One region of the Allobosea sp. P4_C6 genome, then DNA from elsewhere that is predicted to be linked to it. Evidence: riboswitches for the same ligand, from Rfam matches in the RefSeq annotation. Region 1 holds a riboswitch; each other region holds the start of a gene.
The links. Region 1 has a riboswitch for cobalamin ahead of AC1DVA_RS04885 (CbtB domain-containing protein). Riboswitches for the same ligand answer to the same signal wherever they lie in the genome.
Positions count from the first base shown of each region.

Region 2: linked by a shared signal. The riboswitch ahead of AC1DVA_RS09095 (TonB-dependent receptor plug domain-containing protein) and the one ahead of AC1DVA_RS04885 (CbtB domain-containing protein) in region 1 are both predicted to bind cobalamin.
Region 3: linked by a shared signal. The riboswitch ahead of AC1DVA_RS03485 (ribonucleoside-diphosphate reductase subunit alpha) and the one ahead of AC1DVA_RS04885 (CbtB domain-containing protein) in region 1 are both predicted to bind cobalamin.

Region 1 is NZ_JBFUIF010000005.1:17,839-22,112, reverse strand. Features, by position in the region: gene cobW (cobalamin biosynthesis protein CobW) at 1-754, opposite strand, end outside; gene AC1DVA_RS04895 (DUF1636 family protein) at 759-1,148, opposite strand; gene AC1DVA_RS04890 (CbtA family protein) at 1,190-1,930, opposite strand; gene AC1DVA_RS04885 (CbtB domain-containing protein) at 1,943-2,119, opposite strand; cobalamin riboswitch at 2,156-2,355, opposite strand; gene cobU (bifunctional adenosylcobinamide kinase/adenosylcobinamide-phosphate guanylyltransferase) at 2,521-3,033, shown strand; gene cobO (cob(I)yrinic acid a,c-diamide adenosyltransferase) at 3,043-3,660, shown strand; gene AC1DVA_RS04870 (TetR/AcrR family transcriptional regulator) at 4,005-4,274, shown strand, end outside.
Region 2 is NZ_JBFUIF010000009.1:91,493-95,766, reverse strand. Features, by position in the region: gene AC1DVA_RS09095 (TonB-dependent receptor plug domain-containing protein) at 1-1,854, opposite strand, end outside; cobalamin riboswitch at 1,943-2,140, opposite strand; gene AC1DVA_RS09090 (MalY/PatB family protein) at 2,355-3,539, shown strand; gene AC1DVA_RS09085 (NAD(P)/FAD-dependent oxidoreductase) at 3,683-4,274, shown strand, end outside.
Region 3 is NZ_JBFUIF010000003.1:127,819-132,092, reverse strand. Features, by position in the region: gene AC1DVA_RS03490 (sensor domain-containing diguanylate cyclase) at 1-980, shown strand, start outside; cobalamin riboswitch at 1,128-1,327, shown strand; gene AC1DVA_RS03485 (ribonucleoside-diphosphate reductase subunit alpha) at 1,448-4,274, shown strand, end outside.

The sequences.
Region 1 (4,274 bases):
GCTCGCCCTCGCCGTGATGCGAGGGGCGGGCGGCGAGATCGCTCTCGGCGGCGGCGCTCAAGCCCACGATCAGCGCCGGCTCGACCTTGCCATTGATGGTCTCGACGATTTTGATCGCCTTCGGCAGATGCTCGGCGATTTCGGCCTTGACGCGGGCGCGGCCGGCTTCGTCGACGAGGTCGCTCTTGTTGAGCAGGATCAGGTCGGCACAGAGGATCTGGTCCTCGAACACCTCTTCCAGCGGATTGTCGTGCTCGACGGACGCATCGGCCGCCTTCTGCGCCGCCAGCGCCTCCGGATCATCAGCGAACTGGCCCTCGGCCACCGCCGGGCCGTCGACCACGGCGATGACGCCGTCGACCGTGACGCGGGCGCGGATCGCCGGCCAGTTGAAGGCCTGCACCAGCGGCTTCGGCAAGGCGAGGCCGGAGGTCTCGATCAGGATGTGCTCGGGCGGGTTCGGCCGGTTCAGCAGCTTTTCCAGCGCCGGCACGAAATCATCGGCGACGGTGCAGCAGATGCAGCCGTTCGGCAGCTCGACCACGTCCTCGTCGCTGCAGCCGGCGATGCCGCAGCCTTTCAGGAATTCGCCGTCGAAGCCGAGATCGCCGAATTCGTTGACGAGCACGGCGAGCTTCTTGCCCTGCGCGTTCTCGAGGAGATGGCGCACCAGCGTGGTCTTTCCGGCGCCGAGGAAGCCGGTGATGATCGTGCAGGGCGTCTTGCCGAGGGTGGCGGTCTGCGGAGCGTTCATGGGTTTATCCTTGCTGGCGCGCCGGCATGGGCGGCACGCGTGCGACCACGCCCTTGCGGAAGGACTGGGGCCGCTCTTTCCAGGGAACGATGCCGTTGGTGCTGGCGGCATAGGCCTCCGCCGCGCCGACGATCTCGTCGAGATGGGTTTCTGTATCCAGGTCGCCGATCAGATAGGTCCATTTGCCGTCGGCCGCGAAGGCGACGGTGCAGGGCCGCTTGCAGACGGCGAGGCATTCGACGGGCACCACCGGAATGGCACTGCCCTTGGCTGCGAGCTGCGCGGCCAGCGCTTCGGCGAGCGCCAGCCCCGGCTGGTCGTAACCCTCCGGGAGGTCGGCGCGCGCCCGTCTGCAAACCGTGCAGACATGGATGGTGAGGTCGCCCTCGGACATGTGGCTTGCCTTTCGCGCGGCGCCCGAAGGCGCCGCTATCCTCAGGCCGCGGCGGCGCGGCGGCTCACCCAGGGCCAGAGCACGCCGACCATGAAGCCGGTCGCGAGCCAGAGCGCGGCCTGGATGCCGAGCGAGAGCGCCGCGAAATGCGCCGCGACCTCGGCCGGGACCTTGCTCTCCGGCGCGGCCGGATGCGGCGCACCGACGATGTGCGGCAGCAGGATCACGACAACGGCGAGCAGCTTGAGCCAGGGCGCGTCGAAGCGCAGGAACACGAACAACCCGATGGCCGTGGCGATCGCGGTTGCGAGCCACCAGAGCTGGCGCTGTTCCAGCGCGGCGGATGCCGCACCCGGCAGCTCCGGCGCCAGCCCCATCGCCGGCACGAGGCCGAAGGCGAGGAAGCCGCAGGCGCCCCAGATCAGGGCACGGCGCTGATCGATGGTCTCCCCGGCCGCGATCATGCCGGCGAGCAGCAGCGCGGCGAAGCCGATCGCGGTCGCGATCGTGACCGAGCTGGTGAAGAGCGTGCGCTGGAGGCCGTCCGCCGGCTTCCATTCGGCATGCTCATGGCCGGGCGCATCGCCCGCCGGGCCATGCGCGAGGATGATTTTCGCCTCGCCGTCGAAAGCGGCGAGCGTCGGCGCTTTCAGCGCGAGCGCCGCCTCATAGGTCTCGGCCTTGAGGATAAGCGGGGTGGTGGTGACATGCTGCAGGGCGGCGACGATCAAGCCAGCCAGAAGCCCGGCCAGGATGCTGACCGTGAGAACACGCGTGACCATGATGGCTTTCCCTCAGTGGCAGGGAAAGGCGAGGCCGTGACGGGTATCGTGCGCGGCGTTATGGACATTGGTCGAGGCCGCGAAGCCGGTCGTATAGATCAGCGCGACGCCGATCACGAGCGCGGCGGCAACCGCCTTGACGCGTTCGGAAACGCTGAGTGTGGGAGTGGAAACCGAAACCGTGTTCATCATGCTCTCCGTAGCCGCCCCGCCGGCAGCTGGTTGGATCTTTGCGGGTCGACGGCAGGTCTCCTGGCTCGCGGGTTAGACGTCCTGCGCCGCCTTCCCGGAGCGTTGGCTCCAGTGGCCGATGGCGAAGGACACCCGCTTACAGTTGCGGGGGCAGCCGCGGCATTGGGCAGAGCAAGCCCGCACCGCGTTCCCTTTTCACCTCCTCGCGGAGGCACCGTCAGCGACGATCATTAGCCTTCGGGATGCTGCTGTGCAATGCAGGGTGCGCCGCAAGCGCGTCATTCTCGGCCTTGACCCGAGAATCTCATGCAGGAAGAGGCTCGCGCGCCTCCTTCGGGGTGGGATGCCCGGGTCAAGCCCGGGCATGACGACAGGGGGCGGCGCCGAAGGACCTGCCCATGGACTTGCCCCATCTCTCCCTCATCCTCGGTGGCGCCCGCTCCGGCAAGAGCCGCCATGCCGAGTCGCTGATCGAGGCTTTGCCGGCGCCCTGGACCTACATCGCGACCGCCCAGGGCTATGACGACGAGATGCGCGAGCGCATCGCCGAGCATCGGATGCGCCGGCCCCCGGGCTGGCTGACGGTCGATGCGCCGCTCGATCTGGCGGAAGCGATCGCCGAACAGCCGGCCGGGCAGCCGATCCTCGTGGATTGCCTGACGCTTTGGCTGACCAACCTGATCCTCGCCGAACGCGATACCGCTGTTGCCGGGGCCGCGCTTATCAGTGCATGCGAGCAGGCTTCCGGCCCCATCGTGCTGGTCTCCAACGAAGTCGGCCTCGGCATCGTGCCCGAGAACGCGCTCGCCCGGCGCTTCCGCGACGAGGCCGGGCGGCTGCATCAGGCGCTTGCGGCACGCGCCGGCCGCGTGGTCTTCATGGTCGCCGGATTGCCGATGCGAGTGAAGTGAGCCGAAGACATGACGCGGGATATCGACGCTGACGAAGCCGCCCGCCACAAGGCGAAGATGGAGAAGCGCAAGGCGGTTCAGGACGCCGAAATCGCCTCCAAGACGGTCGAGAAGGGCCTGCTCATCGTCAATACCGGTCCCGGCAAGGGCAAGTCGACGGCGGCCTTCGGCCTGATCCTGAGGGCGCTCGGCCATGGCTGGCGCATCGGCGTGGTGCAGTTCATCAAGGGCGCCTGGTCGACCGGCGAGCGCAAGGCGCTCGAAGCCTTCGGCGATCAGGTCAGCTGGCACAGCATGGGCGAGGGCTTCACCTGGGAAACGCAGGACAAGGCCCGCGACATCGCCGCCGCCGAGCGGGCCTTCGCCAAGGCGAGGGAATTGATGGCCGATCCGGAGATCAGGCTGCTGGTGCTGGACGAGCTCAATATCGCCTTGCGCTACGATTACCTGCCGCTCGCCGATGTCGTGGCGACGCTCAAGGCTCGCCGGCCCGACCTCCACGTCGTCGTCACCGGTCGCAACGCCAAGCCGGAACTGATCGAGGCCGCCGACCTCGTCACCGAGATGACGCTGGTGAAGCATCACTTCGCCGCCGGCGTGAAGGCGCAGCAAGGTATCGAGTTCTGAGCCTCTTTCGGGGGGCGCAGAAAGAAGCTTGCCGTCTTTCTCGGGGTAAATCGACCCAACCCATTCCAGCAGACGAAGACGGGTAGGAGAGCGCGGGAACCCCTCTCCTGTAAGGAGAGCGGAGGGGTGAGCTGTTTGGAGGGGCATCGCTAGCCCGAGCCCAACCGCGCCGTGAGCACTCGCGTCCCTGGTCCAGCGGCCTCCACCTCATCCTGCCCGCTCCTTCCAGGAGAGGGTTCCCGCGCCTCCATTGCCCGATCGATTACCCTTGCTGGCGGACACTTGACGGAATGGGGTTCCTCTTCATATTGAATTTGAATTCAGATTCAATTTCGAGATCGTGCATGGTCGATGGAACCCCGAAACAACCGCGCAAGGCGGGCAAGCGTGAGGCGATCCTCTCCGCCGCGCGCCGGATCGTCTCGGAGGTCGGCTTCCAGGAAACATCGATTGCCGCAGTGGCCTCCGCCAGCGGCGTCTCCACCGGCAGCGTCTATTCGTATTTCTCCTCCAAGGCCGAGCTGATGGCCCAGATCGTCGCGGCGGTGTCCTCGCGAGAACTCGCCGTGCTGCGCGAGATCGCCGCGAGCGATGCGCCGGTCACCGAGCGCCTG
Region 2 (4,274 bases), on a different contig from region 1:
GGTCGCCTTGTACTCGGCGGCGAGATTGACCAGCGTCGCGCCCTTCGCGTTCATGCGCGGGACCGAGAAGTCGCGATTGCCGTCGACCCATGAGCCGACATAGAGCAGCGTCGCCGAGAAGGTGAGCTTATCGGTGGGCGTCCAGGTCGCGGTGGCGCTCGCCTTGTGGCGTGGGCGGCGCAGCAATTCCTGCCGCGCGATCTCGTCCTTGGCGAGGGTGAAGGTGTAGTCGGCGCGGATGCGGAACTGCGGCGAGATCTCCAGGGCGGCGAAGGCTTCGACGCCCTTGGTCTGCGCCTTGCCGATATTGGCGTAGGAGTTGCGTGCCGTGTTGGTGACGATCAGGTTGTCGATGTCGTTCTGGAACCAGGTCCCGCCGAACTGCAGTTGCTTGTCGAAGAGCGGCTGCTCGAAGCCGATATCCCAGCCGCGGCTTTCTTCCGGGCTCAGGTTCGGGTTGCCGAAGAAATTGAAGCCGGGGCGATAGTCGATGAAGAGCTCGCTCAGCGTCGGCGCCTTGAAGCCGGTGCCGTAGCTCGCCTTCAGCTTGGTCTCGATGCCCGGGACGATCACCGCGGGCGCGATGCGATAGGTGGTGTGGCCGCCATAGCTGTCGTCATTATCGTGGCGGATGTTGGCCGCCAGGAAATAGCGGTCCTGAATATTGCCCTGATATTCGAGGTAGGCGGCCTTGTTGCCGTTGGAAGCGACGAGGCTCGCGGTGTCCAAGCGCTCGCGCTCGTATTGCAGGCCCATGATCAGGTTGTGGCCCTTGGTGATCTCGAGGTTGCCGCGCCAGTCGACCTTGGTGCGCTCGCCCAGGTTTTCGTTGGGCAGGCCGAGGATGCCGGTCGTGCCGTTGGCCGTTCGCGTCGCCCGGTCCTGGTTGGTGTAGGAAACGCCGAAGGTGTTGACGAAACGTCCGGCGAACGGATCCCAGACGACCTCGCCGCGTGTGAAGGCCTGTGCGTAGTTCTGCAGGGAGCGATAAGGGGCGGGGCGGCTCGGGAAGCCGGTGTCGCCGGTATAGCGCAACTGCCCGTCCTGATAGCGGCCGACCCAGTTGAGCGTCAGCGTGTCGCCGAGCGCGACGCCGATGCGGCCGGAATAGCTGTAGTTGTCGAAGGCATTCGGATTGATGCGGCGGCCGGGCGGGACGAGGTTCGGCGGCGTGACGTCGGTCGCATCGGTGCGGAAATGCGCGACGTTGAAGGCATAGTTGAAACGATCGTCGCCACCGCTGAAACCGGCGGACTGGTTGAAGGTGCCGTGGGAACCGGCTTCGACCCGCGCGGTCGCCCTGGGCGGCCCCTCACCGCGTTTCGTGGTGACCGAGATGACGCCGCCGATCGCATTGGCGCCGTACAGGCCGCTCTGCGGGCCACGCAGCACCTCGATGCGCTCGATGTCGTCGGTCAGCATCGAGCCGAAATCGAAGGAGCGGTTGGGCGTCGAGGGGTCGTTCGCCTCGATGCCGTCGATCAGAACCTTGACGTGATTGGAGTTGGTGCCGCGCATGAAGACCGAGGTCAGGCCGCCCGGTCCGCCTGTCTGGACGATGTTGAGGCCGGGCACGGTGGCGAGAGCCTGGGGCAGGGTGCGGCGCTGCTGCTGCTCGATCTCCCTGGCGGTGATGACGGTGACGGAGCTCGCGATCTCGCGCGCCGGGGTCGGCGTGCCGGTCGCGCTGACAACGATCTCGTCGAGCGCGAGCGGGGCGGGTGCGTTCTGGGCGAGTGTCGGGGCGGAGCAGGCCAGTGCGAGGAAGGAAACGCATAGCAGCAGGCGGCCGCGTTCTGCGGCTGGAAGGGCGGGGATCACGATGGAGACCTCGGGCGTTGACGTCAGTGGCACGTCACCGCGAACGCGATCTCCCATCGCCGCGCAAAAGGCGGCAAACAGTCAAATCAGCGATCGGCGCACCCCGTCCGAACGTGTTCGCGTGTGACCACGGCTGACGGCAGGTCTCCTGGCTCGCGGGTCCATGCCCTTCGCCGCCTTCCCAGGTCCGAGGTCCCAGTGGCGTATGGCGAAAGGCTCGCCGCTTACAGTTGCGGGGGCAGCCGCGGCATGGGGTGGCTGGCCACCCGCACCGCGTTCCCTTTTGATCCCGTGAGGGAACCGTCCCGGTGACGATTACGGCGGAAAAGTGTCGTCGTCAAATAGGTTTAACCAAAGGTAAGGACGGGGGCGGGAGATCGCGCGCCATGTCGTATCCGGAGGCCAGCCGTCGCGATCGCGCCGGTTTACGCCCGCGAGCCGGCGCGGCAGAACAGAAGCCACGGGCCGGGTCGGAATCACCATCTCTCGGCGCTTTCCGCGGCTTGGCCGCTCTGCTGTTGCCGAGGATGACGATGCTTAGGTTGCCGGACTTCGACGAGCAGATCGACCGCCGCGGGACCCATTCGGCCAAATGGGACACGATGGAGAAGTATTATGGCGTTGCCGCTTCAGACGGCATTGCCATGTGGGTGGCCGATATGGATTTTCGGCCGCCGCCTTGCGTCCAGCAGGCGGTCGAGCGCATGGCGGCCCACGGCGTCTATGGCTATTTCGGCGACGACCGCACCAATAGCGACGCCATCCGCTGGTGGATGAAGACCCGCCATGGCTGGGACGTGGCGTCGGAAGCGATCTTCACCACCCATGGCCTCGTCAATGGCACGGCGCTCTGCGTCGATGCCTTCACCGCGCCGGGCGATGGCGTCGTGCTGATGACGCCGGTCTACCACGCCTTCGCCCGCATCATCCGCTCGGCCGGCCGGGAGGTCGTGGAGTGCCGGCTGCCGATCGAGGAGGGCCGCTACGTCCTCGACATCGCCGGCTGGGATGCGCAGATGACCGGCCGCGAGCGGATGCTGATGCTGTGCTCGCCGCACAATCCGGGCGGGCGCGTCTGGACATGCGACGAACTCCGCGAGATCGCGGCCTTCTGCAAGCGCCACGACCTGATCCTCGTCGCCGACGAGATCCATCATGATCTGGTCATGCCGGGCGCCAGGCACACCGTCATGCCGCTGGCTGCGCCTGAAATCGCGGACCGCCTCGTGATGATGACGGCGACCACCAAGACCTTCAACATCGCGGGCGCCCATGTCGGCAACGTCATCATTCCCGACGAGCCGCTGCGCGAGCGGTTCCGCGCCCGGATGAACGCCCATGGCATCTCGCCCAATTCCTTCGGCATGGCGATGGCGACCGCCGCCTACAGCCCCGAAGGTGCGGCCTGGGTCGACCGGCTCGTGGCCTATCTCGACGGCAACAGGAAGCTGTTCGACGACGGGGTGAACGCCATTCCCGGCCTGCGTTCGATGCCGCTCGAGGCGACCTATCTCGCCTGGGTCGATTTCGGCGGGGCTGGCATGGAGCCGGCGGAATTCACCGCCCGCGTCGAGAAGCAGGCGAAGATCGCGGTGAACCATGGCGCGAGCTTCGGGGCGGGGGGCGACAGCTTCCTGCGCTTCAACCTCGCCACGCCGCGCGCCACCGTGATCGAGGCCGTCGAGCGGCTGAAGGAAGCGTTCCGCGATCTGCAATAGCGCCGAATGCGGGACGGTTCTGTCGTCCCGCGCCATCTCCCCGCTTCTCGCAAAGGCGGCACTGGCTTATTGGTGAAGCGGGAGAACTCATGAGACGCATCTCCAGATATCGCCGTCGCAGCCTGTTTCAGGTTGGGTAGCCCATGACGGCCGGCACGCCCCATCACATCGTCATCGTGGGAGCCGGCTTTGGCGGGCTGGAGGCGGCGCGAAATCTCGCCGGCGAGCCGGTCAGGATCACGCTCATCGACCGGCGTAACCATCACCTCTTCCAGCCTTTGCTCTATCAGGTCGCGACGGCGTCGCTGCCGACCTCCGAAATCGCCTGGCCGGCCCGTTCGCTGCTGCGGCGATACAAGAACGTCACCACGCTGCTGGGCAGCGTCGTCGGCGTCGATGCGGGGGTGAAGACGGTGCTGATCGAGGGCGAGCCGCCGCTTGCCTTCGACAGCCTGATCCTGGCGACCGGGGCACGACACTCCTATTTCGGCCATGACGAGTGGGAGCCCTACGCACCCGGGCTGAAGACGCTCGAAGACGCGACGAAGATCAGGCGGCGTATTCTCTCGGCCTTCGAGCAGGCAGAATGGGAGACGGACGCTGCCCGGCGCGCCGAGCTCCTCACCTTCGTGATCATCGGCGCAGGTCCGACCGGGGTGGAGCTTGCCGGCACGATCGCCGAGCTGGCGCATGACACGTTGCGCGGCGATTTCCGCAACTTCGATACGCGCTCCG
Region 3 (4,274 bases), on a different contig from region 1:
GTGGCGAGCCGTTGATCGTGCCCGATACCCGTGCCGATCCGCGCTTCACCGACAACCCACTCGTCACCGGCGCGCCGCATCTGCGCTTCTATGCCGGCATACCGCTGCGAGGCGAGGGCGGTCACAATATCGGCACGCTCTGCGCCATGGACACCGCGCCCCGCGCCTTCAATGGAGAGGATGTTGCGATCCTCGCCGATCTCGCCGCGATCGTGATGGACGAGCTCCGGTTGCGTCTGCTGGTGTCCACCGATGTCCTGACCGGCGCACTCTCACGCCGCGCCTTCCGCAATGAAGCCGGCAAGGCGATCGCCCTCGCGCTGCGCCATCGCCATGAGACGAGCTGTATCGCCTTCGACCTCGACCACTTCAAGACGGTGAACGACACGCAGGGCCATGCCGGCGGGGACACCGTGCTGGCCGGCACCGTGGCCGCCTGCCGCGACCTGCTGCGCCAGAGCGACCTGATCGGGCGCCTAGGGGGCGAGGAATTCGCGATCCTGCTGCCGCATACGGGGCTGCAGGCCGCTCTCAGCGTCGCGCAGAAGCTGCGGGAAAGCATCGCCGCCCAGCGCTTCGAAGGCGTCGACGGGCCGTTCGCCGTGACCGCGAGCTTCGGCATCGCGGCGCTTTCAACTGCCGCATCGGACCTCGAAGCCGTGCTTCAGCAGGCTGACGAGGCGCTCTATGCCGCCAAGACCGCGGGTCGCAATCGCTGCATTGCGGCCCATGCAGGCGCTGCGAGCAGCTCGCCCTTCGGTCGGCGCGTGCTCAAGGCCGGCAGCATCGTGTTCAACGGTGGCCGCTCGGTGATAGACTGTACCGTCAAACGCCTTTCCGACGAGGGCGCCAGCCTTGCCGTGATCGATTCGGCCGGGGTGCCCAGCCGTTTCAAGCTCGCCATCGAAGCCGATAACTTCTCGCGTTTCGCGCATGTGGTCCGCAAGGCTGGCCCTGAGATCGACGTTCAGTTCGCCTGAGGTGGTTCAGATGGAGCGCCGGTGGCGTTGCGTGTGCGTGCGCGGCACTTCAGGGGTTCGACGGCAGCTGCTGAGCCATTCATCCCCGCTTTCCACAACGGCTTGTATCCAGCACATACGAGAATTGACGGATGAATGGAAATGACCGCTAAATGTAGTGGTCACGGTCTCTCGAATCGCAAGATCGAGAGCTAAGAGGGAAGCCGGTGCGAAGCCGGCGCTGCCCCCGCAACTGTCAGCGGTGAGTTCTCGTCCAGCGTTAAGTCACTGAGGTCGCAAGGCCTTGGGAAGACGGACGAGAACGACGACCCGCGAGCCAGGAGACCTGCCGCGACCCTAGTTAACGTCCTCGGGCGGGGTGTCCCGGTGGTGCGCTGGCAGGTCGCGGCCTCTCTTTGTCGCGCGCCCTTTCCACGCGTCCGCCTTGGCCTTTGCCCCCAACATCTTGATCTTGGGGTTTGGAGCCGATGTCTCTTTCCGTTGAAGCCGAACGGCCTGCGCCGGCGTCGTACAGTGCCGAAACCGTTTCGCAGCCGCGCGCCGCTGCGAGCGAGCCGGGCTTCCAGGTGATCCGCCGCAACGGCGCGGTCACGCCCTTCGACGCCTCCAAGATCGCGGTGGCCCTGACCAAGGCGTTCCTGGCTGTCGAGGGCTCGAGCGCCGCCGCCTCGCGCCGCATCCACGACATCGTCGCCGACCTCACCACGCAGATCGTCGCCGGCCTGACGCGCCGCGCCGATGCCGGGCGCACCTTCCATATCGAGGACGTGCAGGACCAGGTCGAACTCGCGCTGATGCGCTCCGAGCATCACAAGGTCGCCCGCGCCTATGTGCTTTATCGCGACGAGCGGACGCGGGAGCGGGCGAGGGCGCTGGCCGAGGCGAAGCCCGCCGCAGCCGCAGCCCCGTCGCTGCAGATGAAGCTCGCCGACGGCGTGCTGGTGCCGCTCGATGCCGGGCGATTGGCCAAGGTGGTGCGCGAAGCTTGCGCCGGGCTCGATGGCGTTTTGGCGGAACCGGTCCTCGCCGAGGCGCAGCGCAATCTCTACGACGGCATCTCGCTCGACGAGCTGGCGCTCGCCCCGATCCTGGCCGCGCGCACCCTGATCGAGTCCGAGCCGAACTATGCCCAGGTCTCGGCGCGGCTCCTGCTCGACAAGCTGCGGCGCGAGGCGCTGAGCTTCGTCCATGGCCATGCCGAACAGGCGACGCAGGCCGAAATGTCAGGGCGTTATGCCGACTACTTCCATGCCTATGTGAAGACCGGCATCGAGAACGAGCTGATCGATCCCGAACTCGGCCGTTTCGATCTCGCCCGCATCGCTACCGCTCTCAAGCCCGAGCGCGACCTGCATTTCGACTATCTCGGCTTCCAGACGCTTTACGACCGCTACTTCCTGCATGTCCGCGGGAACCGCTTCGAGCTGCCACAGGCCTTTTTCATGCGCGTCGCGATGGGCCTCGCCATCCGCGAGATCGATCGCGAGGCGCGGGCGATCGAGTTCTACGATCTGCTGTCGTCCTTCGATTTCATGGCCTCGACGCCGACGCTGTTCAATTCGGGCACGCTCCGCCCGCAGCTGTCCTCCTGCTTCCTGACCACCGTTGCCGACGATCTCGACGGCATCTTCAAGGCGGTGAAGGACAATGCGCTTCTGGCCAAGTATTCCGGCGGTCTCGGCAACGACTGGACGCCGGTGCGCGGATTGGGCGCCCATATCAAGGGCACCAATGGCGAGAGCCAGGGCATCGTGCCGTTCCTGAAGGTCGCCAACGACACGGCGATCGCGGTCAACCAGGGCGGCAAGCGAAAGGGCGCGGTCTGCGCCTATCTCGAGACCTGGCATGTCGACATCGAGGAGTTCCTCGATCTCCGCAAGAACACCGGCGATGACCGCCGCCGCACCCATGACATGAACACGGCGAACTGGATTCCCGACCTGTTCATGCAGCGCGTCGCGGCCGGCGGCCAGTGGACGCTGTTCTCGCCCGACGAGACGCCGGACCTGCACGACCTCTACGGCAAGCCGTTCAAGGCGGCCTATGAAGCCTATGAGGCCAAGGCCGACCGCGGCGAGCTCAAGGTGTTCAAGCGCGTGGCCGCGCTCGATCTCTGGCGCAAGATGCTGACCATGCTATTCGAGACCGGGCATCCCTGGATCACCTTCAAGGATGCCTGCAATCTGCGCTCGCCTCAGCAGCATGCCGGCGTCGTGCATTCGTCCAATCTCTGCACCGAGATCACGCTCAACACCTCGGCCGATGAGGTCGCGGTCTGCAATCTCGGCTCGGTCAACCTCTTTGCCCATGTGACGGCGGAGGGGCTCGACCAGGCCCGGTTGGCGAAGACGGTGAAGACCGCCATGCGGATGCTCGACAATGTCGTCGACATCAATTTCTACACGATCCCGGAGGCGCGCCGTTCCAACCTGCGCCATCGCCCGGTGGGCCTCGGCATCATGGGCTTCCAGGACTCGCTGCAGACCCTGCGCCTGCCGGCGGCTTCGGAAGGCGCGGTCGCCTTCGCCGACAGCTCCATGGAGGCTATCAGCTTCCATGCGATCTCGGCCTCGGTCGATCTCGCCGCCGAGCGCGGCCGCTATCCGAGCTTCGAGGGCTCGCTCTGGTCGAAGGGCATCCTGCCGATCGACTCGCTCGACATCCTCTCGGAAGCCCGCGACGGCGATGTCGAGCTCGACCGCTCGGCGACGCTGGACTGGGAGCCGCTGCGCGAGCGGGTGAAGACCATCGGCATGCGCAATTCGAACACGATGGCGATCGCGCCGACCGCGACGATCTCCAACATCGTCGGCGTCTCGCAGTCGATCGAGCCGTCCTACAGCCAGCTCTACGTCAAGGCCAACATGTCCGGCGACTTCACCGTGGTGAATGCCGGGCTCGTGCGCGACCTGAAGGCGAGGGGGCTTTGGGACGAGGTGATGGTCTCTGACCTGAAATACTATGACGGCAAGGTCAGCGGGATCGACCGCGTTCCGGACGACCTCAAGGCGCTCTACGCGACCTCCTTCGAGATCGAGACGAGCTGGCTCATCCGCGCCGCGGCGCGCCGGCAGAAATGGATCGACCAGGGCCAGTCGCTCAACCTCTACATGGCGCAGCCCTCGGGCCGGAAGCTCGACGAGGCTTATCGCTTGGCTTGGCGGCTCGGCCTGAAGACGACCTATTACCTGCGCGCGCTTTCGGCGACCCATGTCGAGAAGTCGACGCTGAAGGGGACGGACGGCAAGCTCAACGCGGTCTCGTCTGGCGTGCCGGTCGCAGCAAAGGCGCCTG